One region of the Serratia odorifera genome, then DNA from elsewhere that is predicted to be linked to it. Evidence: predicted binding sites of a transcription regulator. Region 1 holds the regulator's gene; each other region holds the start of a gene.
What was found. Region 1 encodes Fur, which represses iron uptake genes when iron is present. Its sites were predicted from a motif close to ATAATAATGAGAACNACTATCAA; they were not measured.

Region 1 (8,179 bases):
AAGTACCAGCGATCTGTATGACGGCATGGCCTGGCTGCAAGCGCTGACGTTTGGCTACAAAATCGGCCAGGTCGATTTGCGGCTGGAAGGCACCTGGGTGAAGGCGGAAGGTAATCAGGGGTTCTTTTTACAGCGTATGACGCCAACCTACGCCTCCTCCAATGGCCGGCTGGATATCTGGTGGGATAACCGTTCCGACTTCAATGCCAATGGCGAAAAAGCGGTGTTCGCCGGCGCGATGTATGACCTTAGCAACTGGAATCTTCCGGGCTGGGCGGTGGGCGCATCCTACGTTTACGGCTGGGACGCCAAGCCGAGCACCAACCCGATGTATGACCAAAGCCAGCGTTTGAAGGAAAGTGCCTACAGCCTGGATGCACTGTACACCGTGCAGGAAGGGCGGGCGAAAGGCACCTTGTTCAAGCTGCACTTTACTCAATACGACAACCATACCGACATCCCAAGCTACGGTGGCGGCTACGGCAACATCTTCCAGGATGAGCGCGACGTGAAATTTATCGTGATTGCGCCATTTACTCTCTTCTAATGCTCCTTGCCCGGTGGTGACACCGGGCAAGCATGCTCAAGGAACAGCGATGAAAAACCTATTGTTGTTGGTGGCTGCGGTACTCGGGCTTAGCGCCTGCGTTCAGCCGCAAACCCCGCCGGAAGACGCCAAACTGCGTCAGGCCTACAGTGCCTGCATCAATACGGCGGAAGGTTCGCCAGAGAAACTGCAGTCCTGTCAGGCGGTATTGAACGTATTGAAACAAGAGAAACAGCATCAACAGTTCGCCGAACAGGAGACGGTCCGCGTACTGGATTATCAGAGCTGCATTCAGGCTGTACACACCGGCAATGGCCAGGCGTATGACAGCCAGTGCGGCAAGATCTGGCAAGAAATTCGCGCAAATAATCACTGATTACGGATGAGGTCGAAGATGAACATATTCAAATTGAGTGCCCTTGCCGCATTAACGGCCAGCGTTGGCATGTTCGGCAATATCGGCAGCGCCATGGCCGATCAACAGCTGGTGGATCAACTGAGCCAGTTGAAACTGAATATCAAGATGGTTGACAATCGCGCGGCTGAACATGGCGTTGATTGCGCCAAGCTGGGCGCAGACTGGGCATCGTGCAACAAGGTCCTGATTACGCTGGCCAACGACGGCCAAGATATCACCGGCAAGGACTGGGTTATCTACTTCCACAGCCCACGCCAGACGCTGCAGGTCGACAACGATCAGTTCACCATCTCTCACCTGACCGGCGATCTGTATAAATTGGTGCCAAGCGAAACCTTCAGCGGTTTCCCGGCTGGCAAAGCGGTGGAAATTCCGATCGTGACGGAATATTGGCAACTGTTCAAAACCGACTTCCTGCCGCGCTGGTATGCGACCTCTGGTGACGCCAAACCGAAAATGCTGGCCAATACCGATACCGAAGATCTGGATCAGTTTGTGGCACCGTTTACCGGCGATCAATGGAAACGTACCAAGGACGATAAAAACGTTCTGATGACGCCGGCCTCGCGCTTTGTCAAAAACGCCGAGTTGAAAACCCTGCCGACGGCGTCGTTGCGCGGGCAAATCATCCCGACGCCAATGGACGTCAAGGTTCATGCCCAGGACGTGGATCTGAGCAACGGCGTGGCGCTGGACCTGAGTGCGCTGGCCAAACCGTCGGCGGATGTGGTCAGTGAGCGTTTTACCCTGCTGGGGGTGGCACCGACACGCAGCGGTTATCCGATTAAAACCGACATCAAGCCGAACGCCTTCAAGGGCGACCTGGCGGTGGCAGGCGCCTATCAGTTGCAGATCGGCGCCAAACAGGCGGTGGTGACCGGCTTCGATCAGGCTGGGGTGTTCCATGGCCTGCAATCGATTCTGTCGCTGATCCCGACCACAGGCGACAAGAAAATCGCCACGCTGGATGTTAAAGATGCGCCGCGCTTTGAATACCGTGGCCTGTTCCTCGACGTTGCGCGCAACTTCCACCACAAGGATGCGGTGCTGCGTCTGCTGGATCAGATGGCGGCCTATAAGCTGAACAAGTTCCACTTCCACCTGACCGATGATGAAGGCTGGCGCATCGAGATCCCCGGCCTGCCGGAGCTGACCGAGATCGGCGGCCAACGCTGCCATGACCTGAGCGAAACAACCTGCCTGTTGCCGCAGTACGGTCAGGGGCCAGAGGTTTACGGTGGTTTCTTCAGCCGTCAGGACTATATCGACATCATCAAATACGCCCAGGCACGCCAGATTGAAGTGATCCCGGAGGTCGATATGCCGGCGCACGCGCGTGCGGCGGTGATATCCATGGAAGCGCGTTATAAGAAACTGCTTGCCGAAGGTAAGCAAAAAGAGGCCGAGGAGTTCCGTCTGCTGGATCCTACCGACAGCTCCAATACTACCTCGGTGCAATTCTTCAATCGCCAGAGCTATCTGAACCCGTGCCTGGATTCATCAACCCGCTTTGTCGACAAGGTGATCGGTGAAATTGCCCAAATGCATAAGGAAGCCGGTCAACCGCTGAAAACCTGGCACTTTGGCGGCGATGAAGCCAAGAACATCCGTCTGGGCGCCGGTTATACCGACATCAAACAGCCAGAACCGGGCAAAGGCATGCTCGATCTGAGCAAAGAAGACAAACCGTGGGCCAAGTCGCAGGTTTGCCAACAGATGATCAAGCAGGGCAAGGTTGCCGACATGGAACACTTGCCGAGCTACTTCGGTCAGGAAGTCAGCAAACTGGTTAAAGCGCACGGCATCGACAGAATGCAGGCCTGGCAGGATGGCTTGAAGGATGCCAAAGACGCCAAGGCGTTTGCCACGGCGCGCGTTGGCGTCAACTTCTGGGATACCCTGTACTGGGGCGGGTTCGATTCGGTAAATGACTGGGCCAACAAGGGTTACGAAGTGGTGGTTTCCAACCCCGACTACGTCTATCTGGACTTCCCGTATGAGGTCAATCCAAACGAAAGCGGCTATTACTGGGGCACCCGCTTCAGTGATGAGCGCAAAATATTCAGCTTTGCACCGGATAACATGCCGCAGAACGCTGAAACGTCGGTGGATCGCGATGGCAACTATTTCACCGCCAAGAGCGATAAACCGTGGCCGGGCGCCTATGGCCTTTCCGCCCAGCTGTGGAGTGAAGTGGTGCGCACCGATCCGCAAATGGAATATATGATGTTCCCGCGCTCGCTGTCGGTGGCGGAACGAGCCTGGCACCGTGCCAGCTGGGAACAGGACTATAAGGCAGGTCGAGAATACAAGGGCGGGGAAACCCACTTGGTCGATGACAAAAAGTTGCAGCAGGACTGGCTGCGGTTTGCCAACCTGCTGGGGCAGCGCGAGTTGGGCAAGCTGGATAAAGGCGGGATAAAATACCGCCTGCCGGTGCCAGGTGCGCGGATCGTCAACGGCAAGCTGGAGGCCAATATTGCTTTGCCGGGACTGGCTATCGAGTATTCCACCGACGGTGGCAAACAGTGGCAACGCTATGATGACAGCGCCAAGCCGGCAGTAGCCGGCGAGGTGCAAATTCGCGCGGTCAGCCCTGACGGCAAGCGCTTTAGCCGTGCGGAACCGGTGCAGGCGTAGTGACCAATGCCTCGCTGCGTGTCGGCGGCGGGGCGTTTGGGGTGTGGAGGGGGTAATACCCTGATGAAAGAGGTGGTTTGCCGCTGCATTGTTATCTTTTGTGACATGATTTCCCCGGCGCGTCCGGGGATTTTTTTGCCTGTCTGACAGGCATAAAAAAACCGCCGTCTGGCGGTTCCTTGCTTATTAATGCATCAGCATTATTTTTTGTCGTGCAGCGTATCGTCTTCGCGGCAATCACCGATGGCGCAATGACCGTACAGGTACAGGCTGTGGTTGGTGAGTTTGATGCCGTGCTGTTTGGCAATGTCACGCTGACGCGCTTCGATGGATTCATCGCTGAATTCGATCACTTTGCCGCAGTCCAGGCAAATCAGGTGATCGTGATGGTGCTGCTGAGTCAGTTCGAATACTGATTTGCCGCCTTCGAAATTATGACGGGTGACAATCCCGGCGTCGTCAAATTGGTTCAGTACGCGGTAAACCGTCGCCAGACCAATTTCTTCGCCCATATCAATCAGTTTCTTGTACAAATCTTCCGCACTGACGTGATGGCAAGCCGGATCTTGCAGTACTTCCAGGATTTTGAGTCGCGGAAGCGTGACTTTTAAGCCGGCCTTCTTTAATGCGGTATTGTTGTCAGTCATGCGGATTCAGTCCTGTTACTATGCTAATCAAGTTGAGGCATTTTTGCCTATGGCATCGGTCGGCACAAAGAATTTATTGCGTCTCATTATAGAACCGGTTGACCTAAATGGAAACCGCCGGTTGTTAACAAAGATATATTCGCACCGTTACATGTCACACATGTAACATCTTGATGGGTGGGATAAACCGAACCGCAGTCTACCGTGACGAGGGGGGAAGTTACAATTTTGTAGCTTCTATCGCTTCAATCCGTGATGTCGATAACGGCCCTGCGTTAATCATGCGTCTCGCAGGGCCTTGAACGGCGGGGAAATAACCGCTGCTTAACCTACGATGTCTGCCAGGCTCAGCTCTGCGCTGATTTGCGCCACCCAGCCCTGCACGCGTTCGTCGGTCAGTTCGGGTTGGCGATCTTCGTCAATCGCCAGGCCGATAAAGTGATCGTCGTCTGCCAGACCCTTGGAGGCTTCGAAATGATAGCCTTTGGTTGGCCAGTGGCCGACAATCGCTGCGCCGCGAGGTTCGATGATGTCACGAATGGTCCCCATCGCATCACAGAAATATTCCGCGTAATCTTCCTGATCGCCGCAGCCGAACAGCGCGACCAGTTTGCCATTGAAGTCTATTTCTTCCAGCGTAGGGAAAAAGTCGTCCCAGTCACATTGTGCTTCACCGTAATACCAGGTTGGGATACCGAGCAGCAGAATGTCGAATGCGTCCAGATCTTCTTTGCTGCTTTTGGCAATGTCATGCACCTCAGCCACATCGTCGCCAAAGCTCTGACGAAGAAGTTTTTGGATCATCTTGGCAATGTTTTCGGTATTGCCGGTGTCGCTGCCAAAGAAAATGCCTACGTTAGCCATATCGCGTATAACCTTTAAATTCAATTAATTACAATACTCGACGCCCGGCTTTCGCACCGGTATCGTTTAAAATATCGCCATGGTGAGGAGCCAGCTCCCACCGCTAAACGCGTATCATGCCAGAAATTTGCCCCGGGGTTTTATCGCGTTTATGCGATGCCCGAAGAATAAAATGCGGAGTTGATCCGGCGTCATCCTTAACGCCGCGCCGCGCGTGCGGCTGATAAGATCATTGTTCTGGCTGTTCTTCCGCCAGTTGCGCCAGCAGCATTTGCTCAATGAGCTCGCTGCGACTGATATTACGCTGTTCCGCCAGTTTGTTCAGAGCGTCCACCGCATCCGCGTTGATTTTCAGCTCCACACGCCGCAAACCACGTACTTTATCGCGCCGTAGCTGATTCCGCTTATTGATTCTAAGCTGTTCATCACGGGATAGCGGGTTGGTTTTCGGGCGCCCCGGACGGCGTTCATCTGCGAACAGATCCAGCGTCGTGCGATCCGTTTGTTCTTTTGCCATAGGTAGCGGTACTGCAAGGGAGTTTGCATCAAAAAGCGTTTCACGCTTCCGGACGGTTCGGTTAATACAGTTCAGGTCGATAAAACCTAACCCAAATTTGCCCCCATTCCGGCGTTTTACACCACGCTGGCGACGGCGGCAAAATTATAGCGCGCCATATTACCCCAGCAGATGGAGCAACGACAATGCTTTACTGCGTTGCAAACGCGCTAAGCCGTTATCTTTAGCGCGTTTTTTCGCCAACTGGCCGTCAGGCCTGGTCGATGAAGCGATGAATGGCACGCAGTACCGCATCCGGTTTCTCGGCGTGTACCCAGTGGCCACTGCCAGCCACTTCATACGCCCGTGCCTGCGGGAACTGGCGGGCGATGTCGTCGCGGTAGTCGTTTTTTACGTAAGGCGACAGCCCGCCACGAATAAACAGAATCGGCTGCGGCCAGGCCGGCACCGGTTGCCAGCCAATGATGGTTTCATATTGCTCGATCAGCACCGGCAGGTTGAAACGCCATTCGCCCTGATGGAACGATTTCAGCAGAAACTGAATCACCCCTTCTTCATCCAGCATGGTGCGCATCAGCGCCGCCGCCTGCTGACGCTGAGTCATGCCGGCGGCGCTCACTGCCTGCAAGGCGGCGAAGATTTCATCATGGTGTCGGGTCTGATAAGCCACCGGTGCGATATCGATAACCACCAGTTTGGCAATACGCTCGGGAGCAATCGCCGTCAAGGCCATTGCTGCCTTGCCCCCCATGGAATGGCCGATGACGATGGCACGCTCGATATTCAGGCTGTCCAGCAGCGTAAGCAAATCCTGCGCCATCACCGGATAGTTCATTTCGGCGGCGTGCGGCGAAAGCCCATGGTTGCGTAAATCGACTTTCACCACTGGATGCTGGCGGTGCAAATCGCGCGCCAGTACGCCGAGGTTGTCAAGGTTGCCGAAAAGCCCGTGTATCAGCACAATCGGCAGCGCGTTTGTCTGTTCGGCCTGGGCGGCCAATAATTGATAGTGTAATTTCATGGCGAAGTTCATGACCTGAAAACATTCTGTTAGGGTATCATACCCATCAGCAAAGAGGTGGGCGGGTGATGCCGGCTATAGGTAATAGTCTGCTTTTGCCCCCAGAGGGCACTTTGTTATGTTTGCTCTCGTGCTTTTAACCTTATAATCCCATAGCTTGAATGCAGAACCCGGTTTCGGATTCTACGTAGAAAAATACAGTACTGGATAAAGATGAAAACTATTGAAGTCGACGAAGAACTTTACCGCTATATTGCCAGCCACACGCAACATATTGGGGAAAGTGCGTCTGATATTTTACGGCGTATGTTGAAGTTTACCGCAGGGCAGCCAGTGCGCCCCGTGTCTACCGCTGCGAGTGGCAGCGCGGAGCCGGAAAAAGCCACCGCGTCGCGCCCACGGGATCGCGTCCGCGCCATGCGTGAACTGCTGCTGTCGGATGAATACGCCGAGCAGAACAAGGCCGTAAATCGTTTTATGCTGGTACTGTCAACGCTGTACACCCTCGATGCGGCCGGCTTCGCTGCCGCGACCGACGCATTGCATGGCCGTACACGCACCTATTTTGCCGGCGATCAGCAAACGCTGCTGGCAAACGGAACGCATACCAAACCGAAACACGTTCCCGGCACCCCTTATTGGGTGATCACCAATACCAATACCGGCCGCAAGCGCAGCATGATTGAACATATCATGCTGGCGATGCAGTTCCCGGCGGAACTGACAGAAAAAGTGTGCGGCACGATCTGATTTAGCGAACCGCCCGTCATAGTGGTCGCGCAACCTTTCGCCCGGCCGCTGGACAGAGGAAAGGGAGAAAAGTTGATGGCGAACAATCCACGCGCCGGGCAACCGGCTCAGCAAAGCGATTTGATCAATGTGGCTCAGCTGACGTCGCAGTACTACGTGCTGCAACCGGAAGCGGGCAACGCCGCCCATGCGGTGAAATTCGGTACCTCGGGTCACCGTGGCAGCGCGTTGCGCCACAGTTTCAATGAAGCGCATATTCTCGCCATCGCGCAGGCGATTGCCGAAGTACGCCGCCAGCAGGGCGTCAGCGGTCCGTGTTACGTCGGCAAGGACACCCACGCGCTGTCTGAGCCAGCGTTTATTTCGGTGCTGGAAGTGTTAACGGCCAACGGCGTCGACGTGGTGGTACAGGAAAACAACGGCTTCACGCCGACGCCGGCGGTTTCCCATGCCATCCTCAGCCATAACCGCTCGGGCGGCGCGCTGGCTGACGGTATTGTCATTACGCCGTCGCACAACCCGCCGGAGGACGGCGGTATCAAATACAACCCGCCGAACGGCGGTCCGGCTGACACCAACCTGACCTCAGTGATTGAAAAACGCGCCAATGAACTGCTGGTGCAAGGGCTGAAGGGCGTACAGCGCCAGTCGCTGGACCAGGCCTGGCGCAGCGGCCACCTGCACGCGCAGGATTTGGTGCAACCGTATGTCGAAGGGCTGGCGGATATCGTTGACATGCCGGCTATCCAACGTGCCGGCATGAAGCTTGGGGTCG
Region 2 (8,179 bases), on a different contig from region 1:
CATGGCGTCGTCACTCTCTCACAGGCACCAACGCGCATTGTCTCGACCAGCGTTACGGTCACCGGTACCCTGCTGGCGATTGGCGCGCCGGTGATCGCCAGTGGCGCCACCAGCCCCAACGGTAAGCTGGCCGACCAACAAGGCTTCTTCCGGCAATGGGGGGATATCGCCGCACAGCGCGGTGTCAAACGCCTGTATATCGGCGAACCCAACGCCGAAGCGATAGCCGGCGAAGCGCCGGATCTGATCGTGATGTCCGCCACCGGCGGCGATTCCGCCCTGCGCTTATACGATCAGTTATCGGCCATCGCGCCGGTGCTGGTGGTCAATTATGATGACAAAAGCTGGCAGCAACTGGCTACAGACCTGGGCTATGCCACCGGGCGCGACGCCGAGGCTGCCAAGCTGACCGCCGATTTCGCCGCGCGCGAGCAAGCGCTGAAACAGCGGATGACCTTGCCGCCGCAGCCGGTCAGCGCATTGGTGTTTCGCCACGACGGCAAGGCCGCCAACCTGTGGACCGCCGAGTCATCGCAGGGTGAAATGCTGCAACAACTGGGCTTCACGCTGGCACAGCCACCGTCCAACGTCCACGGCAGCACCAGCCAGGGCGTGCGCAAGGACATTATTCAACTGAGCGGGGAAAATCTGGCGGGTAGTCTTAACGGCCAAACGCTGTTGCTGTTCGCCAACGATGACGGCGACGCCGAGCGCTTGATGGCAAATACCTTCCTGACGCACCTGCCTGCGGTGCAAAACAAGCGGGTCTACGCGCTGGGCAATGATACCTTTCGTCTGGATTACTACAGCGCCAGCAACTTGCTGACGCGATTAGAAAAACTGTTCATCCACTCACGTTAGCCAGACTGGCGGGTAGCGCCCGAATCGCCTTGCCGTCAGGCTATTCGGGCTATCCGGCGCAGCTTGAGCTCGCTGACATCAGGCTTGCGTCACCTGCGGTTTGTCGAGCGTCACCAGACGTAATCCACGCATGGCGAACACCAGCAGCACGCCGAGCACCGCGGCGCCAAAGCCAAAGCTGGTCGAGGTCATCGCCGGCAACATATACGCTCCCATCGCCCCCAGCAGCAACGCGCCCAGGGCATCACCCACCACGTTCTGCGCGGTCCACAGCCCATTGATGCGCCCGAGGAAGGCGTCCGGCGTCAGGCTCTGGATCAGCCCGTATTGCAGCAGCGAATTCACCGCGCTCAGGTAACCGAATGCCACCAGGCACGCCAGCGCCGCCCCGTACCACGGCATCAAACCAAACAAACCAATGGCGACGAACGCCGCTATCGCAGTCATCAGCATCATCCAGCCAGGCCGTGCCAGATGCGCCACCCGACCGCTGGTAAAGGCGCCAATCGCCGCGCCGAGCGGTACCGCCGCATACATCAGGCCCAGGCTGGAAGCGCCGACCAGCCAGTCGCCCGCCAGCGCCGGGTAGAGGATACGCACCGCACTGGCCATGGTCAGCAGCGCGCCGATCAGCGCCACCATACCGATCACTTTATTCTGGAACAGAAAGGCAAAGCCACCTGCCAGCGCTTTCAGCGGGTGCTCGCGCGGCTGTGGCGGCGGCATCAGCTGCGGCAGACGTAGCAGTGGCATCAGCGTCAGCAAGGTGCCCAACGCTGCCAGACCGTAGTTCCACGCCACGCCGGCATGGGCTATCACCAACCCGCCCACCGCCGGCGACAGGATCGATCCAAAACGCACCGTCAGCATACTGATGGCGCCGGCCTGGACAATGTTTTCCCGCCCAACCAACGCCGGTGTCGCAGCCAGCAGCGCCGTCACGCCGACGGCGCCAAAGAAGCCATCCCACACCGATAACAGATAGATCGCCACCAGCGATGGGGTTGGCAATGCGGCATTGATGCACATGCCGACAAAGCCGATGCCACAGGTTGAACGCGCAAACAGGATCAGGCGACGGCGTTCGTAGCGATCCGCCAGTACACCGCCCATCAACAGCCCGGCAAACATGCCGCTGCCGGCCAAGGTAACCGCCAGACCGACCAGCAGCGTTGAGCCGGTCAACGCCTGAATCTGCACCGGTATCGCGATGGCCATCAATCCCAACGCCAAAATGGAAATAAAACGTGCGCAGAACACGGCACGGAACGCCCGATTGGTCTTGAGCAGACCAAAATCAAGCAAAATCGAGGGCTTACTCATTTGTCTATCACCACAACTTTTAAAAGGGATTGCGTGCTTGCTGCTGCATTGCGCCAGCGAGTCATGCTACCATAGATGAATACAATCAATAATGATAATAAATATCATTTATATTCAATTGAATAATGGGTTGCCATGTTCCGGCTTACACACAATGGTTCGCACTCCTCACATCCCTCGCAGGAGCGCCTGATATTCGGCACCACACGCGCTTTCCGCCGCAGGCTGTACGGCCTGGTACTGGCATTACTGACGCTATTGCTGATGATGGCGCTCAGCCTGTCGCTGGGCGCAAAGCCAATTCCCTTCACCACCGTGCTGCAGGCCCTCAATGGCCAATGCAGCGGCGTCGACTGCACGATCGTCACCAATGCACGACTGCCGCGCACGCTGGTGGGGCTGTTGGCCGGTATCGCGCTCGGGCTGGCCGGCGCGCTGATGCAAACCCTGACGCGCAACCCGCTGGCCGACCCTGGCATTCTCGGCGTTAATGCCGGTGCCGGCTTTGCCGTGGTGCTCGGCATTACGCTGTTTGGCGCCGCCGACATCGACCAATACCTGTGGTTCGCCTTTGCCGGCGCGCTGGGCGCGACGCTCTTGGTGGCGCTGGTCGGCGCGCTGGGGCGTAGTACATTGAACCCGATTCGCCTGACGCTGGCAGGCGTCGCGCTCGGCGCGGTGCTGGAAGGCATGACCTCCGGCATTGCGCTGCTCAACCCTCAAACGTTCGATCAACTGCGCTTCTGGCAGGCCGGTTCGCTGGATATCCAGAACATGCAGGTGGTACGCACCGTCACCCTGCCAATTGTGCTCGGTACGCTGATCGCCCTGTGGATGACCAAGGCGCTCAACAGCCTGAGCATGGGTAGCGAACTGGCCACCGCGCTGGGCACCGGTATCGTGCGCACCCAATTGCTCGGCCTGCTGGCGATCACCCTGCTGTGCGGCAGCGCCACCGCCGCCGTCGGGCCAATCGCCTTCGTCGGCCTGATGATGCCGCACGTCGCGCGCCGTCTGGCCGGTTCGGAACTGCACTGGATCCTGCCGTGGACGCTGGTACTGACCCCCATTCTGCTTCTCGGCGCCGACTTGCTCGGTCGCTTCCTGGTGGCCGGCGAACTGCGGGTCTCGATCGTAACCGCATTGCTCGGCGCCCCGGTGTTGATCGCCCTGGTTCGCCAGCGCCACATGTTCCGCAGGAGTTGCTGATGTCGCTGCATGCTACCCGTCTGATGCGCCCGTCGCACCCTGCCCGCCTGTCACGCGCGACGCTGACCCCGCTGGCGCTGCTGTTCGCTTGCGCCAGCCTGGCCATTTACGCGCTCGGTTCCGGTACCCTGTCGCTCAGCGCGTTACAGGTGATCGACGCACTGCGCGGCGAAGGACCGGCCAATTTAACGGTGATCGTCAGCCAATGGCGCTTGCCACGCGTAGCGATGGCGCTGATATTGGGCGCCGCACTCGGCATCAGCGGCGCCATTTTCCAGTCGTTGCTGCGCAATCCGCTCGGCAGCCCGGATGTTATCGGTTTCAATACCGGTGCCTACAGCGGCGTGCTGGTAGCGGTGGTGCTGTTCAACGGTGGCGTACTTGGCATCACCTCCGGCGCGTTGATCGGTGGCCTGTTAACCGCGGCGCTGATTTACCTGTTGGCATGGCGCAATGGCATCGAGGCCTTCCGGCTGATTATCGTCGGCATTGCGGTGCGCGCGCTGCTGGTGGGCGCCAATACCTGGTTGATTATCACCGCCTCGCTGGAATCGGCGATGACCGCCGGATTATGGAGCGCCGGTTCGCTTAACGGCGTCACCTGGGCCAAAAGCCAGCCGGTGATGTTGGTGATCGCCGTCTGTGCACTGCTGCTGATGGCGTTGTCACGCCGCATGCGCCTGCTGGAAATGGGTGATGACGCCGCCTGCGCGCTTGGCGTGGCGGTTGAACGTTCACGCATTTTACTGCTGCTGATTGCGGTATTGCTGACCGCTGCGGCCACCGCCGTCGCCGGTCCGATCTCCTTTATTGCGCTGGTGGCGCCGCAAATTGCCCGCCGCCTGTGCGCCAACCGTCAGGTGCTGCTGTTAACCGCGCTGACCGGCGCGCTGCTGCTGCTGGCGGCCGACGTAACCGCACAGCGGCTGTTTATGCCGTATCAACTGCCGGTCGGCGCACTGACCGTCAGCATCGGCGGCATCTATCTGATTTGGCTATTAATCCGTGAGTCGCGAAAAAAATGAATGCTGAAACGCCTTTATCCGCGCCGCTGCGCGCCGAAAACCTGACGCTGGGCTATGACAAAAAAACCGTGGCGCATAACCTTTCAGTGTCCATCCCGCAGGGGGAACTGACGGTGATTATCGGCCCAAACGCCTGCGGGAAATCCACGCTGCTGCGTACCCTCAGCCGTCTGTTGCAACCACAGGCTGGCGCTGTATGGCTGAACGGCAAACTGATTGGCGAGTACGCCACCAAAGAGGTAGCCCGCCAGTTGGGATTGCTGCCGCAAAGCTCGATCGCGCCTGGCGATATCACGGTGTTCGATCTGGTGGCGCGCGGCCGTTATCCGCACCAGCGTCTGTTCAGCCGTTGGCGGGCGGAAGATCAGCAGGCGGTCACCGAGGCGATGCAGGCAACCGGCGTGGCCGAACTGGCCGAACTGGCGGTCGATACCCTGTCTGGCGGCCAACGCCAGCGCGTCTGGATCGCCATGGTGCTGGCCCAACAGACGCCACTGCTGTTGCTGGACGAACCGACCACCTGGCTGGACATCGCGCATCAGATCGATCTGCTGGAATTGATGCGTCGCTTGAACCGCGACAATGGCCATACCCTGGTGGTCGTGCTGCATGATTTGAACCACGCCTGTCGCTATGCAACGCACTTGATTGCCATGCGCGGCGGCAAGGTGATCGCAGAAGGCGCGCCAAAAGACATTGTCACGCCGGAACTGATCGAAGACGTGTACGGACTGAAATGCATGATCATTGACGATCCGGTGTCGCACACGCCGCTGGTGGTGCCGTTGGGCAAATAAGCCAGCACAGACGCAAAAAAGGGCTGAATATACTTCAGCCCTTTTTATCGGTCGGCGGGCACCCGCTTCACTCAGCGCGTACGGGCGTTATAATGCCCGTAGCACGCGGTTGAGCAACGGCCCCAACACCTTGAACGATGCCGGCGATACGATGTCGACGTGCGCGCAGTCCAGTTCGTGTACCTGCAGCGCATCCACGTAGCGCGCCCAGGTTTGTTGCACATCCATCCCCTGCTGCAAAGTGCGCTTGGCGACAAACAGCGTCGCCTGCCCGCTGAAACTGGCGGTATGGGTATGGGACAGCAGGCGCACCGAATCCGCGTAGTTGGCCTCGATATTGTCAAACATCGCTACCCGGGCGTCCCCCAGCGCCGGATCCAGCGTGTCTTGCGATACCGCCAGGAACTGCTCGCGTTCGCGCTGGACTTCTTTCAGCACATTGTCGTCCAGCATCACATCCCAGTTCTGGGTTTCCGGCGGATAGGTGTCCAGCAGGCCGAGAAATGCCACTTGTTCGCCACGCGCCTGCAGCCGCGCGGCAATACCCTGCGCCAGCGTGCCCCCCAGCGAATAACCGATAAAGTGGTACGGGCCATGTGGTTGCACCGCCAACACCGTGGCCAGATGCGCATCGCAAACCTGATCCATGTCTTCGCTCACCGCCAGCGGGCCGTCCGGCCGTGGCGATTGAATGCCGACCAGTGACCAGTGCTGGTCGATATAGCGTGGCAGCACGCTGAACTGCCAGGAAAAACCGGAGGCCGGATGCAGACAGAACAGCGTCGGGCCATCGGTAATGCGCAGGGGCAGCACGCGTTCGAAACCACAGCGGTCGGCCTCTTCCTGCGTGCGCTCTTCCGCCAGCAGTTGCGCCAGCTGTTCCACTCTCGACGCCACCATCACCTGGCCGACCGACACCGCTTTGCCGAGATCGCGCCGCAATTCCGCCGCCAGACGCATCGCCAGCAACGAGTGGCCGCCCAATGCGAAGAAATCATCATCGGCAAAAACCTGTTCGCGTTGCAGCAAACGGGCGAAGACCGCGGCAATGGCGCTTTCCAACCCCGGTTCCGCGTCACGGCCGGCGCTGCGGCAACCGCTTTGCGGCTGTGGCAACGCCTTGCGATCCAGCTTGCCGTTGGCGCTCAGCGGCAATTCGGCCAGCTCTACCAGCGCAACCGGTACCATATGCGCGGGTAACCGCTCGCTCAACGCGCTGCGCAACGCATCCAGCGCCAGGCTAACGCCCGGCTGCGCCACCAGGTAGCCTACCAGTTGACGCGCATCGCCGCCGGTATCCGTCGGCGTACCGTCCAGCACCAGCGCATGGGCGACCGCCTGCCGTACCCCCGGCAGCGACAACAACGCATGGTCGATCTCGCTGAGTTCGATGCGCTGTCCGCGGATTTTCAACTGGTCATCGCTACGGCCCAGATATTCCACCGCGCCATTCGGCAGCCAGCGGGCCACGTCGCCGGTGCGGTACATGCGACCGCCATCACCGAACGGATCGGCGACAAAACGGCTGGCGGTCAATTCAGGCCGCCCCAGATAGCCGTGCGCCAACTGCACGCCGGTCAGATACAGATCGCCAGCCACGCCAGGTGGCACCGGCCGCAGACGCGCATCGAGGATGCGCAAACCGGTATTCCACACCGGCAGGCCAATCGGCACGTTGGCACCGCTCACCGCCGCCAGGGACTCGCCCCAGGCCGGGTGCCAACTGACGTCCACCGCCGCCTCGGTCGGGCCATACAGATTGTGCAGCGGCACGCCGGTACGACTTTGCCACAGACGGCACAGCTCGGCCGGCAGCGCCTCACCGCTGCAAAATACCTGGCGCAGCCGAGCGCACTGGGCAACCGCCTGGTCACTGTCCAGCGCGCTGACGAACGCCGCCAGCATCGACGGTACGAAATGCAGAGTCGTGACGCCATGACGTGCAATCAACTGCTGCAAGCGTTGTGGATCGCGGTGCGCTTCCGGCGGCGCCATCACTAACTGCGCGCCCACCATCAGCGGCCAGAAGAATTCCCATACCGACACGTCGAAACTGCACGGCGTTTTCTGCAATACCACGTCGTCCGCCCTCAACGGATAGTGGTTTTGCATCCACAACAGGCGGTTGACGATAGCCTGATGACCGACCAAGACCCCCTTCGGCCGCCCGGTAGACCCCGAGGTAAAGATAATATAAGCCGGATGATGTGGCGTCGGCCCGTTCACCATCACGTCGGCCGCATGGTCGGCCGCCAGCGGCGCATCGTACAGCAGGATCTCGCCCTGACCGGTAAAGCGCGCCTGCTGTGCCGGATTAGTGACGATCAGCCGCGGCGCGGCGTCTTCCAGCATCATGCGCAGACGCTCGTCCGGGTAACCGGTATCCAGCGGCAGGTAGGCGGCGCCGGCTTCGACAATCGCCATCAGCGCCAGCGACAGGAACACCGAACGCGGCAACGCCACGGCAACGATGTCGCCCGGCCGCACGCCCTGTGCGCTCAACTGGCGCGCCAGCGCGCTGACCTGTTGGCGGGTTTCACGGTAATTGAAGCGGAAATGTGCGTCAGACAGCGCTGGTGCGTCCGGCGTCTGGCGCGCCTGTTGCGCCAGCAGGCCGCTCAACGTCTGTGTCGGTAGCGGATGTGCGGTATCGTTGACGCGGCTCAGCAGCGCACGATCGTCGGCGGTCAGCAAATCCGCCTCGCCGACCGGCAACTGCGGCTGCTCGCCAAACTGACGCATCAGCAGCGGCAGTCGCTGCAAATGCGCCGCCAACTCATCGCGCTGGTAACGTTCGGCATTCGCCAGCAACTCCACTTTCAATTGGCCGTCCTGGTCGATAAACAGGGCAATTTCCAGATCGCGTACCGGCCCGGAAGCCAGATCGTGGGTGATGCCGGCAATACCGTCAAAGTCGAGCTGGTAATCGAACATCTTAAAGTTGAACACCGTGCCATACAGCGG
Region 3 (8,179 bases), on a different contig from region 1:
TCGCCAGCGCGGCGCACTGTGCCACCCGTCTGCGACTGGTACTGCTGGACGACAGTAAGGTGGACAAGGCCGCCATCGGCAAGCTTGAGGGGGTGAAAGGCTGTTTCAGCAATGCCGGGCAAATTCAGGTGATATTCGGTACCGGACTGGTGAACAAGGTGCATGCCGAGTTTATCAAGGCCGCAGGCATCAGCGAATCCAGCAAGTCCGAAGCTGCGGATATCGCCGCGAAAAAGCTCAACCCGCTGCAACGTATCGCACGGCTGCTGTCGAACATCTTTGTGCCGATCATCCCGGCCATTGTCGCCTCCGGCCTGCTGATGGGACTGCTGGGCATGGTGAAAACCTATGGCTGGGTCGATGCCAGCAGCGCGTTGTTCGTGATGCTCGACATGTTCAGCTCGGCGGCGTTTATCATCCTGCCGATACTGATTGGCTTTACTGCCGCCCGCGAGTTCGGCGGTAATCCCTATCTCGGCGCGACGCTCGGCGGCATTCTCACCCACCCGGCGCTAACCAACGCCTGGGGCGTCGCCAGCGGTTTCCACACCATGGATTTCTTTGGCATGGAAATCGCCATGATTGGCTACCAGGGCACGGTCTTCCCGGTGCTGCTGGCAGTGTGGTTTATGAGCATGCTGGAAAAACAGCTGCGCAAGGTGATCCCGAACTCGCTGGATCTGATCCTGACCCCCTTCCTGACGGTGATCATTTCCGGTTTTGTCGCCATGCTGTTTATCGGTCCGGCCGGCCGAGTGCTCGGCGATGGCATTTCGCTGCTGCTCAGCACGCTGATTACCCACGCCGGCTGGCTGGCCGGCTTGCTGTTTGGTGGCCTGTATTCGGTGATTGTCATTACCGGCATTCACCACAGTTTCCATGCGATTGAGGCCGGCCTGCTGGGTAACCCGAACATTGGCGTCAACTTCCTGTTGCCGATCTGGTCGATGGCCAATATTGCTCAGGGCGGCGCCTGCCTGGCGGTATACTTCAAAACCCGCGACGCCAAAATCAAGGCCATCGCCGTGCCTTCCGGTTTTTCCGCCATGCTGGGCATCACCGAAGCGGCGCTGTTCGGCATCAATCTGCGCTTCGTCAAGCCGTTCCTCGCCGCGCTGGTCGGCGGCGCGCTCGGCGGCGCCTGGGTGGTGGCCAACCACGTCGGCATGAACGCCGTCGGTCTCACCGCCATCCCCGGCATGGCCATTGTGCAAGCCAGTTCGCTGTTAAGCTATGTTATTGGCCTGGTGATTGCCTTTGGCAGCGCGTTCCTGCTTTCGCTGTTGCTGAAGTACAAAACGGACGCTGAATAATGGATGCACTGAGTTTGATAAAGCAAACCGCGCTGGCGCTGATGAACGGCCAGCTGCGGGCGGCCGACGATCCCCATCGCCCATGCTGGCATCTGGCGCCCAGCGTCGGGTTGCTCAACGATCCCAACGGCTTTATCCAGCACAACGGCCGTTACCATCTGTTTTATCAGTGGAACCCGCTGGCCTGCGACCACGGTCGCAAGTGCTGGGGACACTGGCAGTCCGACGATCTGCTCCACTGGCACCATCAGCCGGTGGCGCTGTTGCCCGGTGACGATTTTGACAGCCACGGTTGTTACTCGGGCTCCGCGGTGGTGGAAAATGACAAGATCACGCTGGTGTATACCGGCAACGTGAAATTCACCGACGGCTCGCGCACCGCCTATCAGTGCCTGGCGCAGGAAAATGCGTCAGGGGAATACGACAAGCTTGGCCCGGTGCTGCCGCTACCCGCCGGCTACAGCGGCCACGTGCGCGATCCGAAGGTATGGCGCCATCATCAGCAGTGGTACATGGTGCTCGGTGCGCGCGATCTGCACGACCAGGGCAAGGTGCTGCTGCTGCGCTCCGATGATTTACGCAGTTGGCAATTGCAGGGTGAAATCGCCGGCTCACGGTTGAACGGCATCGGCGATTTCGGCTACATGTGGGAATGCCCGGATCTGTTCCGCCTGGCAGACCGCGAGCTGCTGATTTGCTGTCCACAGGGTCTGGCGGCAGAGCCGGAACGCTATCTCAACGTTTATCAGGCCGGCTATCTGTGCGGCGAGCTGGATTATGCCACCGCACGCTTCAGCCACGGCGAGTTCCACGAGCTGGACGCCGGCTTTGAATTCTATGCGCCACAGACCACGCTGGCAGAAGACGGCCGACGCCTGCTGGTCGCCTGGATGGGGGTTCCGGAGCAGGACGAATCCTACCAGCCGACGGTACGCTACGGCTGGCTGCATACCATGACCTGTCTGCGCGAACTGACGCTGCACGCCGGCAGACTGTACCAGCAACCGGCGCGCGAACTGCAACAGCTGCGCGGCGCCGCCACCCGTTGGCAGGGGCCGGCGGCCGAAGCACCGCAACTGGAGATCGACAGCGCCGAACTGCTGCTGCGGCCGCACGGCCCGTTCAGCGCCCGCTTCGGCGACGGCATGCAACTGAGCTGGGACGGCGAGCGGCTTTGCCTGAGCCGCCATAACCTGCGCAGCGGCGAGCCGGAGCAGCGCTACTGGCGCGGCGAGCTGCAACAGTTGCAACTGCTGTTCGACCGTTCCAGCGTTGAAATCTTTATCAATCAGGGTGAGGCGGTGATGAGTTCGCGTTACTTCCCCTGCCGCTCACCACGGCTATTTTTGAGTGGTGATGCGCCGTTGGCGCTGCAACACTGGCCGCTGAATGCCGTCATGATAGAATGAGGCATTCTGTCAAAACCATAGATGCCGTTAGTGAAAAAAAATAAACGCGTAACCATCACTGATATCGCCGCTCAGGCCGGTGTGTCGAAGTCGACCGCCAGCCTGGTACTCAACGGACGCAGCAAGGAATACCGCGTGTCCGATGAAACCCGCGACCGTATTCTGGCGCTGGCGAGCGAACTGCACTATCAGCCAAGCATTCACGCCCGCTCGCTGCGCTCCCATCGCAGCCATACCCTGGGATTGGTGGTGCCGGAAATGACCAACTACGGTTTTGCGGTGATCGCGCGCGAGCTGGAAACCCTGTGTCGCGAAGCCGGTTTGCAGTTGCTGATCGCCTGTTCGGACGAAAACCCCGCGCAGGAAATGATGGCAGTCAACAGCCTGGTCCAACGTCAGGTCGACGGGCTGATCGTTGCCTCCAGTCAGTTGAACGATGCCGAATACCAGAAGATCAACGCCAGTTTGCCCGTGGTGCAAATGGACCGGCTGATCAACGGCTCCACCCTGCCGCTGGTGATCACCGATTCTGTTGCCTCCACCGCGCAACTGGTGGAAACCGTCGCGCGTCAGCACCCGGACGAGTTTTATTTTCTTGGCGGCCAGCCGCGCATTTCTCCTACCCGCGATCGCCTGGCCGGCTTCCAACTGGGGCTGGAACGCGCCGGTATTGTCGACCAGCCGGAATGGATTATCCACGGCACCTATCACCCCAGTTCCGGTTACGAGATGTTCGCCGGTCTGTGCGCCCATCTGGGCCGTCCGCCGAAAGCGTTGTTTACCGCCGCCTGTGGGTTGCTGGAAGGGGTATTGCGTTACCTGACACAGCACCAATTGATCGACAGCGATATCCACCTGTGCAGCTTTGACGATCATTATCTGTTTGACTGCATGACGTTAAAAATCGACACCGTGGCGCAAGACTGTCGCGGCCTGGCACAGCACAGTTTTGAAATGGTGACCCAGCTGATTGACGAACGCCCGCTAGCGCAGAGCACGCTGTTTCTGCCGGGTAGCATCCACTGGCGCCACGCCGGCTCGCTGGCGCAGCTGGCCGGGCGCTGATAACCGCCGTAGGCTCACGGCGACCCCGTAATAAAAAAGGGCCGGACAGTTGCCTGTCCGACCCTGGTTGAAACCGGCGAAGTTACTTCGCGCCGCCTTCCATACCGACCAGTCCCACCTTCAGATAACCGGCATTGCGCAGCGTATCCATCACGCTCATCAAAGTGGCGTAGTCCACGCTTTTATCTGCCTGGAAGAAGATGGTGGTTTCCTTGTTGGCCTGGGTACGTTGATCGAGCACCGTGGTCAACTGTTCTGCGGTGACCGGCTGCTCGCCGACGTAAAGTTGCTTGTCCGCCTTCACCGACAGGAACACCGGTTTTTCCGGCCGCGGCTGCGGCTTGGCGGTCGACGCCGGCAGATCGACGCGAATATCTACCGTTGCCAGCGGCGCTGCCACCATAAAGATGATCAACAGCACCAGCATGACGTCGATAAACGGCGTCACGTTGATTTCATGCAGTTCGCCGCTGTCGTCTACATCATCGTTTAAGCGCATCGCCATAACTCACCCCACCCGCAGCTGATGTGCGTGTTGCGAGCGCTTGGCTTCTGCCGTGGCTGCCAGATCCAGATCGCGGCTCAGCAGTAGCAGTACCTGTGCCGCGACGTCGCCCACCTGCGCACGATGACCGCCGATCACGCGAGCAAAAATATTGTAAATCACCACCGCCGGAATGGCGGCGACCAGGCCCAGTGCGGTTGCCAGCAGCGCTTCCGCGATGCCCGGCGCGACCACTGCCAGATTGGTGGTTTGCGAGTGGGCAATGCCGATAAAGCTGTTCATGATGCCCCATACGGTGCCGAACAGACCAACGAACGGTGAAATGGCGCCAATGGTCGCCAGGAAACCGTTGCCCTTGCCCAGTTGGCGGCCATACGCCGCCACCCGGCGCTCAAAACGGAAGCCGGCGCGCTCTTTGATGCCGTTGTTGTCGTTGGATTCAGCCGACAGTTCCAGTTCGTTCTGTGCATCATTCAGCAGCGTGGCACTGATGCTGTCGTTCTGGAAGCTCTGCGCCATTTCCGTTGCTTCGTCCAACGAACGCGCTTCAGACAGCGCCTGATGTTCGCGACGCAGACGGCGTTTGGCACGCGTCAGTTCGCTACCTTTGGCGAACAGAATGGTCCAGGTGATAATCGACGCCAACACCAGGCCGATCATGACCGTCTTCACCACTACGTCCGCATGCTGATACATGCCCCAGACGGAAAGGTCCATGCCACGCGTTTCCGGCGGCTGCACGGTCGGTGCCGGGTTGACCGGGGTCACGTTATCCGGCGCTGACGCTGGCGCAGGGGCCGCGGCGGTAGAGACGCTGTCGGCAACGGCAGGATTAGTCGCCGGCGCTGCCTGTGCGCTGCCGGCCAAACCGACCACCAGCAACATCGACGCTACCACACCGCGCCCGAACGCGACGCCCCAATATCCCCGGCCTGCGCCGCGGGATGCTTGATTCATAGTCTTGCCAGCCGTTTTCACGCTGCGCCTCCAACCATTACCGATCAAAATTAAACGAGAATTCAGCGTGCGATCATATCAAACCAATCGCGGATTGATAGTAGTTATCATTATTATTTACTCAATAACGCACCCACGGACCAAAAAAGCCGTAACCCGCGCCAGCTGCAGCGGCAAGTGGCGGCGCTGTTTAACATTCATACGAATAAAACCCAACAATTCCGTCACCCCTTGCGCGTTTTTTTTAACCACATCACGAAAAGCCGCATGCAGGGAAAATGCACAGTGACGGCGATCAAGGATTTTTAAAACAGCTTTTCACTTATGTAGCAAATAGGTTTCAACTGTGTTTATCTTTTGTCATGGAAATGCGATGCACTGGCGCAACCCGCCCCCCTCCGCAATCGCTTTGCCATCGGGATGATTAAAAAACAAACGGTTATTGTCACCGCCCAACACTCGGGAGATTATCAGATGAAATTGCCTCACGCCTTATCAGGTCTGTGCCTTGCCCTGAGCGCGCTGTTGTGCAGCCAGAGCGCGCTGGCACAGCAAATCAAAGCCGCCGATGTTCACCCGGAAGGTTACCCCAACGTGGTCGCCGTGCAGCACATGGGCGAAAAGCTGAAGGCGGCAACCGACGGCCGTCTGGAGATGAAAACCTTTCCCGGTGGCATGCTGGGCGACGAAAAGCAGATGATCGAACAGGCGCAAATCGGCGCCATTGACCTGATCCGCGTCTCGATGGCACCGGTGGCGGCGATCCTGCCGGAAATCGATGTCTTTACCTTACCGTATATTTTCCGCAACGAAGATCATCTGCACAAGGTGCTGGACGGCGAAATCGGCAAAGAGATCGGCGACAAGATCACCAACAACCCCGCTTCCCGTCTGGTGTTCCTTGGCTGGATGGATTCAGGCACCCGCAACCTGATTACCAAGCAGCCGGTGGTGAAACCGGAAGATCTGAAAGGGATGAAAATCCGCGTGCAGGGCAGTCCGATTGCGCTGGCAACCCTGAAGGCGATGGGCGCCAACGCCGTCAGCATGGGCGTCAGCGAAGTCTTCAGCGGTATGCAGACCGGGGTAATCGACGGTGCGGAAAACAACCCGCCGACCTTTATTGCCCATAACTATATGCCGGTGGCGAAAAACTACACCCTCAGCGGCCATTTCATCATTCCCGAGCTGTTCCTCTATTCAAAAACCAAATGGGACAAACTGACGCCGGATGACCAGAAGCTGATCCTCAAACTGGCCAAGGAAGCGCAGGACGAGCAGCGTACCCTGTGGGCGGCGTATAACCAGCAAGCGCTGGAGAAGATGAAAGCCGGCGGCGTGCAGTTCCATGACATCGACCGCGACTATTACTACAAGGCCACACAGCCGGTGCGCGACCAATACGGCAAGTCGCACCAGGATCTGATCGACCGCATCAACGCGGTGCAATAACGCAATTGCGGGCGCGGTTAACCGCGCCCTTCCCTGTTCCGGCGGAGGTATCTCATGGCGCACGCTTATCACCAGGCAATGGATGTGCTGTACCGCGTTTCAATGTGGATCGCCGGCATTGCCCTGTTGGCGATGGTGACGGTGATCCCAATCGGCATCTTCAGCCGCTACGTACTGAACGAAGGTGCCGCCTGGCCAGAACCGATCGCCATTCTGTGTATGGTGACCTTTACCTTTATCGGCGCGGCGGTCAGTTACCGCGCCGGATCGCACATCGCCGTCAATATGCTGATCGACCGTCTGTCACCGGCGTTACAGAGTCTGTGCGCCCGGCTGGCGGATCTGCTGATGGTGGTGATTTGCCTGTTCATCATCTATTACGGCTACGCGCTGTGCAGTCAGCTATGGCTGCAGCCGGTCGCCGAGTTTCCGCTGCTGACCGCCGGCCAGGCCTATCTGCCGCTGCCGATCGGTTCAGCCGTTACCTTGCTGTTCGTGATTGAACGGCTGCTATTTGGCTCGCAGCACCACCGCCCGGTGGTCCTGCTCGGCAATACCTGACGGAGCTCGCCCGTGGACGCATTTATTCTGCTTTGTTCCCTCGCCGTGCTGTTGGCGGTCGGGGTGCCGGTGGCCTACGCCGTCGGCTTGAGCGCCATCGCCGGCGCGTTATGGATCGATCTGCCGCTGGAGGCGCTGATGATCCAGATGACCAACGGCGTGAACAAGTTTTCGCTGCTGGCGATCCCGTTCTTTATTCTTGCCGGTGCCATCATGGCGGAAGGTGGCATCGCACGGCGGCTGGTGAGCTTCGCCTATATCTTTGTCGGCTTCGTGCGCGGTGGCCTGTCGTTGGTAAACATAGTCGCCTCTACCTTTTTTGGCGCCATTTCCGGCTCGTCGGTGGCGGATACCGCGTCGATCGGCTCGGTGATGGTGCCGGAAATGGAGAAAAAGGGCTATCCGCGCGACTACGCCGCCTCGGTCACCGCCAGCGGTTCGGTCCAGGCCATCTTGATCCCGCCCAGTCACAACGCCGTGATTTATTCGCTGGCGGCCGGCGGTACGGTATCGATCGCCGCGCTGTTTGTCGCCGGCATTCTGCCGGGACTGTTGCTGTGCACATCGCTGATGGTAATGTGCGTCGGCTTTGCCCATAAGCGCGGCTACCCGAAAGGTGAGGCGATCCCGTTTCGCGAGGCGCTGAAAATCTGCCTCGACACGCTGTGGGGTCTGATGACGGTGGTGATCATCATGGGCGGCATCATGTCCGGCGTGTTCACCGCCACCGAGTCCGCCGCCATTGCCTGTCTGTGGTCGTTCTTCGTCACCATGTTCATCTACCGCGACTACAAATGGTCGGAGCTGCCCAACCTGATGTATCGCACCATCAAAACCGTCACCATCGTGATGATTCTGATCGGCTTTGCCGCCTGCTTTGGCGCGGTGATGACCTACATGCAGCTGCCGATGCGCAT
Region 4 (8,179 bases), on a different contig from region 1:
AATAGCGATTTCGACGCGATAGGTTGATTTTTTTTGTGTTTTTAATGGTTAACTCGGATTTTTATTGGCTTGTTAACCTTTTTGACGCCCGGTTATCGTCCGTCAGGTGGCGATGCGCCGGATTTTCTGTCATTGTGGCTCGCAACCGTTTACCCATTGCGGGTTTCCATGTGTTTTTATGGCTGAGATAGCAAGAAATGCGTGAAATATGCAAAAATAACTAGAAAAATGCCACTTGGAGTAGACAAACCGAGCACCCATCATTAAAATGCGCCCAATTTGCCAAAAATTAGCCTTGAGGCCGGTTTTTGCATTGATTTAGATCGCGATATCTGAATTAATATGCAAATATTGTGATTGATTATTCCTCGGAGGGTGTTTTGATTAAGTCAGCGCTATTGGTTCTGGAAGACGGAACCCAATTCCACGGTCGGGCCATCGGGGCAGAAGGTACGGCAGTGGGGGAAGTGGTCTTCAATACGTCGATGACCGGCTATCAAGAAATCCTCACCGATCCTTCCTACTCCCGCCAGATCGTTACTCTTACTTATCCCCATATCGGCAATGTCGGCACCAATGCTTCCGACGCAGAATCCTCCGCTGTTCACGCTCAAGGCCTTGTTATTCGCGACCTCCCGTTGATTGCCAGCAACTACCGCTGTGAAGAAGGGCTGTCGGAATACCTGAAGCGCAACAACATTGTGGCGATTGCCGATATCGATACCCGCAAGTTGACGCGTCTGCTGCGTGAAAAGGGGGCGCAAAACGGCTGCATCATTGCCGGCGACGCGCCGGACGCAGCGCTGGCGCTGGAAAAGGCCAAGGCCTTCCCAGGGCTGAAAGGAATGGATCTGGCAAAAGAAGTGACCACCCAGGAAGCTTACGCCTGGCAACAGGGCAGTTGGACGCTTGAGGGCGAGCTGCCGGAAGCCAAAGACGCGGCCGCGCTGCCGTTCCACGTGGTGGCCTATGACTACGGCGTCAAGCGCAATATCCTGCGCATGCTGGTGGATCGCGGCTGCCGCCTGACGGTAGTGCCAGCGCAGACCCCGGCGGCAGAGGTGCTGAAAATGGCGCCAGACGGCATTTTCCTCTCTAACGGTCCGGGCGATCCGGAACCATGTGATTACGCCATCGACGCCATCAAGCAATTCCTCGACACCGACATCCCGGTGTTCGGCATCTGCCTTGGCCACCAGTTGCTGGCGCTGGCCAGCGGTGCGCAAACTGTGAAGATGAAACTCGGCCACCACGGCGGCAACCATCCGGTGAAAGATCTGGATAACCATACGGTGATGATCACCGCGCAGAACCACGGCTTTGCGGTTGACGAGAACAACCTGCCAGCCAATCTGCGCGTGACGCACAAATCGCTGTTCGACCACACCGTGCAGGGTATTCATCGTACCGACAAAGCGGCGTTCAGCTTCCAGGGGCACCCGGAAGCCAGCCCGGGCCCGCACGATGCCGCCCCGCTGTTCGATCACTTCATCGAACTGATTGAGACTTACCGTTCCAACGCCAAATAATCAGGAGCCTTGATAAAATGCCAAAACGTACTGATATAAAAAGCATCCTGATCCTCGGCGCTGGCCCGATCGTTATCGGCCAGGCGTGCGAATTCGACTATTCGGGCGCTCAGGCCTGCAAGGCGCTGCGTGAAGAGGGTTACCGCGTTATTCTGGTTAACTCCAACCCGGCCACCATCATGACCGACCCGGAAATGGCCGATGCGACCTACATTGAGCCGATCCACTGGGAGGTGGTACGTAAAATCATCGAAAAAGAGCGTCCGGACGCAGTACTGCCGACCATGGGCGGCCAGACGGCGCTGAACTGCGCGCTGGAACTGGAGCGTCAGGGCGTGCTGGCGGAATTTGGCGTGACCATGATTGGCGCCACCGCCGATGCTATCGACAAGGCCGAAGACCGTCGCCGCTTTGACGTGGCAATGAAGAAAATCGGCCTGGACACCGCGCGTTCCGGTATTGCCCATACCATGGAAGAAGCGTTGGCAGTGGCCGCCGACGTCGGCTTCCCGTGCATTATTCGTCCGTCCTTCACCATGGGCGGCACCGGCGGCGGCATTGCCTACAACCGCGAAGAATTCGAGGAAATCTGCGAACGCGGCCTGGATCTGTCGCCGACCAAAGAGTTGCTGATCGATGAGTCGCTGATCGGTTGGAAAGAGTATGAAATGGAAGTGGTGCGCGACAAGAATGACAACTGCATCATCGTCTGTTCTATCGAAAACTTCGACGCCATGGGCATCCACACCGGCGACTCGATCACCGTCGCGCCGGCGCAAACCCTGACCGACAAAGAATACCAGATCATGCGTAACGCCTCGATGGCGGTACTGCGTGAAATCGGCGTGGAAACCGGCGGTTCCAACGTGCAGTTCTCGGTGAACCCGAAGACCGGACGCCTGATCGTGATCGAAATGAACCCGCGTGTGTCACGCTCCTCGGCGCTGGCGTCGAAGGCGACCGGTTTCCCGATTGCCAAAATCGCCGCCAAGCTGGCGGTGGGTTACACCCTCGACGAGCTGATGAACGACATCACCGGTGGTCGCACTCCGGCCTCCTTTGAGCCGTCGATCGACTACGTGGTCACCAAAATCCCACGTTTCAACTTTGAAAAATTCGCCGGCGCCAACGACCGCTTGACCACCCAGATGAAGTCGGTCGGCGAAGTCATGGCGATTGGCCGTACCCAGCAGGAATCATTGCAGAAGGCGCTGCGCGGGCTGGAAGTGGGTGCTACCGGTTTCGATCCGAAAGTCAGCCTGGACGATCCGGAAGCGTTGACCAAAATACGCCGCGAACTGAAAGACGCCGGCGCCGAGCGCATCTGGTACATCGCCGATGCCTTCCGCGCAGGCCTGTCTGTCGATGGCGTGTTCAACCTGACCAACATCGACCGTTGGTTCCTGGTGCAGATTGAAGAGCTGGTACGTCTGGAAGAGCAGGTGGCAGCGTCCGGCATCAACGGGCTGACGCCGGAGTTCCTGCGCACCCTGAAGCGTAAGGGCTTCGCCGATGCGCGCCTGGCCAAACTGGCCGGCGTAGCGGAGAGCGCCGTGCGCAAACTGCGTCACGGTTACGGTCTGCACCCGGTTTACAAGCGCGTGGATACCTGTGCGGCGGAGTTTTCTACCGACACAGCTTACATGTATTCCACCTATGAAGAAGAGTGCGAATCCAACCCGACCCATGACCGACCGAAGGTGATGGTGCTGGGCGGTGGCCCGAACCGCATCGGTCAGGGCATCGAATTCGATTACTGCTGCGTGCACGCCTCGCTGGCGCTGCGCGAAGACGGTTACGAAACCATTATGGTCAACTGTAACCCGGAAACCGTTTCCACCGATTACGACACGTCCGACCGCCTGTACTTCGAGCCGGTCACGCTGGAAGACGTGCTGGAAATCGTGCGCATCGAGCAGCCGAAGGGCGTTATCGTGCAATACGGCGGCCAGACTCCGCTGAAGCTGGCGCGTGAGCTGGAAGCGGCCGGCGTACCGATTATCGGTACCAGTCCGGACGCGATTGACCGCGCCGAAGACCGCGAGCGTTTCCAGCAGGCGGTAAACCGTCTCGGTCTGAAACAGCCGGCCAACGCCACCGTTACCGCTATCGACCAGGCGGTAGAAAAGGCGGCCGGCATCGGCTATCCGCTGGTGGTGCGCCCTTCCTATGTTCTGGGCGGCCGCGCGATGGAAATCGTCTACGACGAGGTCGATCTGCGTCGCTACTTCCAGAATGCGGTCAGCGTCTCCAACGACGCGCCGGTATTGCTGGACCGTTTCCTGGACGACGCGGTGGAAGTGGACGTCGACGCCATCTGCGACGGCGAACGCGTGCTGATTGGCGGTATTATGGAGCACATCGAGCAGGCGGGCGTTCACTCCGGCGACTCGGCCTGTTCACTGCCGGCCTATACGCTGAGCAAGGAAATCCAGGACGTGATGCGCCAACAGGTGGAAAAACTGGCGTTTGAACTGCAGGTGCGTGGTTTGATGAACGTGCAGTTTGCGGTCAAGGATAATGAAGTCTACCTGATTGAAGTCAACCCGCGAGCGGCGCGTACCGTGCCATTCGTCTCGAAAGCCACCGGCGTGCCGTTGGCGAAAGTGGCGGCGCGCGTGATGGCTGGCAAAACCCTGGCCGAACAGGGCGTGACGGAAGAAGTGATCCCGCCGTACTACTCGGTGAAGGAAGTGGTGCTGCCGTTCAACAAATTCCCAGGCGTTGACCCGATTCTCGGGCCGGAAATGCGCTCCACCGGCGAAGTCATGGGCGTTGGCCGCACCTTTGCAGAAGCGTTTTCCAAAGCGATGCTTGGCAGCAACTCCGGCATGAAAAAACAGGGCCGTGCGCTGCTGTCAGTGCGCGAAGGCGACAAGGCGCGAGTGGTCGATCTGGCCGCCAGCCTGCTGAAGCAGGGCTTTGAGCTGGATGCGACCCACGGCACCGCGGTGGTGTTGGGTGAGGCGGGGATTAACCCGCGCCTGGTCAACAAGGTGCATGAGGGCCGTCCGCACATTCAGGATCGCATCAAGAATGGCGAGTACACCTATATCGTCAACACCACCGCAGGCCGCCAGGCGATTGAGGATTCCAAACTGATCCGCCGCAGCGCCCTGCAATATAAAGTGCATTACGACACCACGCTGAACGGCGGTTTTGCCACCGCCATGGCGCTGAAGGCCGATCCAACCGAGCAGGTGACCTCGGTGCAGGAAATGCACGCCCGTATCAAGTAAATACCGCACTAGCGTTCGCCGGGGGATTGCCTGGCGAACGCTGGCGGAGAGTGCCGCTCGGTCATCTCCGCCTTTTTTTCCGCCTTTTCGTCATCTGCCGTTACCTTCTCCCGCCTTGACCCACGCTCAATTAAGAAATTTCTTGGAACTTTTTGAAACAGCGGTTTACCCCATTAAAGCTAATGCGTATAGTTCTCATTTGTTTTTGCATGTCTGCGCCGTCAAATAAACGTATTCGTGGCCTGCCTGGGGTGCGAGCACCTTGGCACAATAAAAACTATATTGAGGAATCATCATGTCCTTCGTTGCTTCTCGTCTCAGGGGAAACCATGCCTGCGGCTTCCGGCCGTCTGCCGTCGGCGGTTTTACACGTTCCAGTCTGGCGTTACTGGTGGCAGCGTGTTGTTCCACGCCGGTAGTCATGGCAGCGGAAAGTGAAGACACCATTACCGTCGACGCTACAGCCAACGGCAGTATGCTGCCGGAGCAGGACTATGCGGTGCCGGTAACTCGCGCCGGTACCAAAATGGCGCTGACGCCACGCGATATTCCACAATCAGTCAGCGTGATCACTCAGCAGCGCATGCAGGATCAGGATCTGCAAACCATCGGCGACGTGCTGAGCAACACCACCGGCATCAGCGCCAACAATATCGATTCCGAACGCTCGACCTATTTTTCGCGCGGCTTCTTTATCAACAATTATCTGTACGACGATATTCCGACCACCGTCGATGAAGTGTGGAACTTTGGCGACGCCGCCGGTGATACGGCAATTTATCAGCGCATCGAGGTGGTGCGTGGCGCCAACGGCCTGATGACCGGCTCGGGCAACCCGTCTGCGGCGATTAATATGGTGCGCAAACATGCCGACAGCCGTGAGCTGACCGGCAATCTGTCCGCCAGCTACGGTCGCTGGAACAAGCAGCGTTACGTCGGTGACGTCAGCACGCCGCTCAACGCCGACGGTAGCGTGCGTGGGCGGGCGGTGGCTGGTTATCAGGATGGCGATGGTTGGCTGGACCGTTACGGCAACCGCAAAAAATTTCTGTATACCGTACTGGATGCCGATCTGACCGACTCGACCAAATTATCGCTGGGATGGGAATACCAGCAGAGCCACACCAGCAACCCGACCTGGGGCGGTTTACCGACCTGGTACAGCGACGGCAGCCGGACTCACTACGATCGCAGTTTCAACCCGGCGCCGGACTGGGCGTATTCGGACAAGGAGTCGAACAAGATTTTTGCCGATCTGACGCAGCGTTTTGACAACGGCTGGCAGGCGCGCGTGAATGCAACCCACGCCAAAACCACCTTTGATTCCAAACTGATGTATGCCTCGGGTTACCCGGATAAAATCACCGGCGACGGGGTGATGGCCTACGGTGGCTGGAACAAGGGCACGCGCAAACTCGACTCGCTGGACGCTTATGCCAGCGGACCGTTTGAGCTGTTCGGCCGCCAGCATGAATTGGTGGCCGGCGGCAGCTACAGCAAGCAGAACAACTATTACTTCAACTCACAGTCGATGCTGTCCACGGCCGACGTCGGCAACTATAACAACTGGGACGGCAACGTCACGCAGGGCAGTTGGTCACCGTGGGTGGTGTACGCCGATGATACGCTGCGACAAAAGTCATTCTACGGTGCGGTGCGTTTCTCGCTGGCCGATCCGCTGTCGCTGATTGTTGGCGCGCGTTATACCGACTGGCGCGCCAACGGTACCACCGCCACCAGCAGCAAAGACGCGGTGACGCCCTATGCCGGGCTGATCTACGACATTAACGACACCTATTCGGCCTATATCAGCTACACCGAAATCTTCCAGCCGCAAACGGTTCGCGATGCCAACCGCAACTATCTTGACCCGACCACCGGCAAGAACTACGAAGCGGGGATTAAGGGCGATTGGCATAACAGTCGCCTGACGGCCTCACTGTCGGTGTTCCGTACCGAGCAGGACAACCTGGGTGTCAGCACCGGTGCCTATATTCCCGGCACTGCCGAAATGGCGTATGAATCGATCAGCGGTACGGTGAGCCGCGGGGTTGAGTTTGAAGTCAATGGCGCGTTGACCGACAACTGGCAGATGACCTTCGGCGCGTCGCGTTTTGTTGCCGAAGACAAGGATGGCGAGGCGGTGAACCCGTTTATGCCGCGCACCACGCTGAAGCTGTTTTCCAGCTACCGAGTGCCGGCACTACAGGCGCTGACCATCGGCGGCGGTGTCAACTGGCAAAACCATACCTGGCGTGACGACGCCGGCCCGGCGGGGGCATCGCGTCCCGAACAGGGCAGCTATGCGTTAGTTAACCTGTTGGCGCGTTATCAGGTTAACCAGCAGTTTTCGCTACAGGCCAACGTGAATAACCTGCTCGATAAAGAGTATTACGACTACCTCGGCAGTTATGCGGTCTACGGTGCGCCACGCAGCGTTTCTGTCACTGCCAATTATCAGTTCTGATGCCAGACGGGAGCCTGCTTTGCAGGCTCCTGCAACCGCTCCGACGGTTTTTTCATCTGCTGGTTAAATTCATTCAGCAAATTTGTTGGCTCGCGTTAAAAATTTCCGCTATCAATCAAACAACAACCTGTCAGGCTGTGTGATTGGTATATATGCTTGATGTATTGGCAAGGAACGACGAGAACAGCATGATTCTAATCATTTACGCACACCCGTATCCCCGGCATTCCCATGCCAATCAGCGCTTATTGCAGGCGGTAAAGGACATTCCCGACGTGGAAGTCCGTTCGCTGTATGAGCTTTATCCTGATTTTAATATTGATATCAACGCCGAACAGCAGGCGCTGCAGCGTGCCGATCTGGTGGTGTTACAGCATCCGATCCAGTGGTACAGCCTGCCGCCGTTACTGAAACTGTGGATCGACAAAGTGCTGGAACACGGCTGGGCCTATGGCCATGAAGGCAATGCGCTGGTGGGTAAAGACTGTCTGTGGGCGGTGACCAGCGGCGGCGATGAACACCACTTCGAACTGGGTGACTACCCCAACTTTGCGGTGCTGGGGCAACCGTTGCAGGCAACGGCGATATATTGCGGCATGCACTGGCAGCCGTACTTTGCCGTACATAACACTTTCACCTGCAACGAGCCGGCGTTGATATCCGCCGGTGAGGCTTACCGCCAGCGTTTGATGCAATATCTGCTGGATCGTCAACAACCGCTGGCACTGGGAGCCGAAAATGGATAATCACGGCATGATGCTTGAAGGGCTGATCTATCTGGGATCGGCAGGTCTGTTGGTGCCGATCGCGGTGCGACTGGGATTGGGATCGGTACTGGGGTACCTGATTGCCGGCTGTATCATCGGCCCATGGGGGCTGAAGCTGGTATCAGATGCCGAATCGATCCTGACCTTTGCGGAAATCGGCGTGGTGCTGATGCTGTT

Region 2: the regulator Fur is predicted to act here: its motif matches at 2,276-2,298, upstream of fepD (Fe(3+)-siderophore ABC transporter permease).
Region 3: the regulator Fur is predicted to act here: its motif matches at 5,344-5,366, upstream of exbB (tol-pal system-associated acyl-CoA thioesterase).
Region 4: the regulator Fur is predicted to act here: its motif matches at 4,951-4,973, upstream of fhuE (ferric-rhodotorulic acid/ferric-coprogen receptor FhuE).

What each region holds. Positions count from the first base shown of each region.
Region 1 covers NZ_JBGMUT010000005.1:254,928-263,106, forward strand. Annotated here, with positions in the region: gene chiP (chitoporin ChiP) at 1-547, shown strand, start outside; gene chiQ (ChiQ/YbfN family lipoprotein) at 597-923, shown strand; gene ACCC84_RS15390 (beta-N-acetylhexosaminidase) at 942-3,605, shown strand; gene fur (ferric iron uptake transcriptional regulator) at 3,806-4,252, opposite strand; gene fldA (flavodoxin FldA) at 4,577-5,116, opposite strand; gene ybfE (LexA regulated protein) at 5,346-5,633, opposite strand; gene ybfF (esterase) at 5,884-6,666, opposite strand; gene seqA (replication initiation negative regulator SeqA) at 6,868-7,404, shown strand; gene pgm (phosphoglucomutase (alpha-D-glucose-1,6-bisphosphate-dependent)) at 7,480-8,179, shown strand, end outside.
Region 2 covers NZ_JBGMUT010000002.1:46,965-55,143, reverse strand. Annotated here, with positions in the region: gene fepB (Fe2+-enterobactin ABC transporter substrate-binding protein) at 1-861, shown strand, start outside; gene entS (enterobactin transporter EntS) at 940-2,184, opposite strand; gene fepD (Fe(3+)-siderophore ABC transporter permease) at 2,320-3,393, shown strand; gene fepG (iron-enterobactin ABC transporter permease) at 3,393-4,418, shown strand; gene ACCC84_RS06400 (ATP-binding cassette domain-containing protein) at 4,415-5,215, shown strand; gene ACCC84_RS06395 (enterobactin synthase subunit F) at 5,303-8,179, opposite strand, start outside.
Region 3 covers NZ_JBGMUT010000003.1:257,095-265,273, reverse strand. Annotated here, with positions in the region: gene ACCC84_RS11680 (sucrose-specific PTS transporter subunit IIBC) at 1-1,313, shown strand, start outside; gene ACCC84_RS11675 (sucrose-6-phosphate hydrolase) at 1,313-2,722, shown strand; gene ACCC84_RS11670 (LacI family DNA-binding transcriptional regulator) at 2,744-3,787, shown strand; gene exbD (TonB system transport protein ExbD) at 3,870-4,292, opposite strand; gene exbB (tol-pal system-associated acyl-CoA thioesterase) at 4,296-5,270, opposite strand; gene ACCC84_RS11655 (TRAP transporter substrate-binding protein) at 5,724-6,701, shown strand; gene ACCC84_RS11650 (TRAP transporter small permease) at 6,756-7,262, shown strand; gene ACCC84_RS11645 (TRAP transporter large permease) at 7,275-8,179, shown strand, end outside.
Region 4 covers NZ_JBGMUT010000004.1:167,435-175,613, forward strand. Annotated here, with positions in the region: gene carA (glutamine-hydrolyzing carbamoyl-phosphate synthase small subunit) at 381-1,529, shown strand; gene carB (carbamoyl-phosphate synthase large subunit) at 1,547-4,768, shown strand; gene fhuE (ferric-rhodotorulic acid/ferric-coprogen receptor FhuE) at 5,064-7,235, shown strand; gene kefF (glutathione-regulated potassium-efflux system oxidoreductase KefF) at 7,424-7,981, shown strand; gene kefC (glutathione-regulated potassium-efflux system protein KefC) at 7,974-8,179, shown strand, end outside.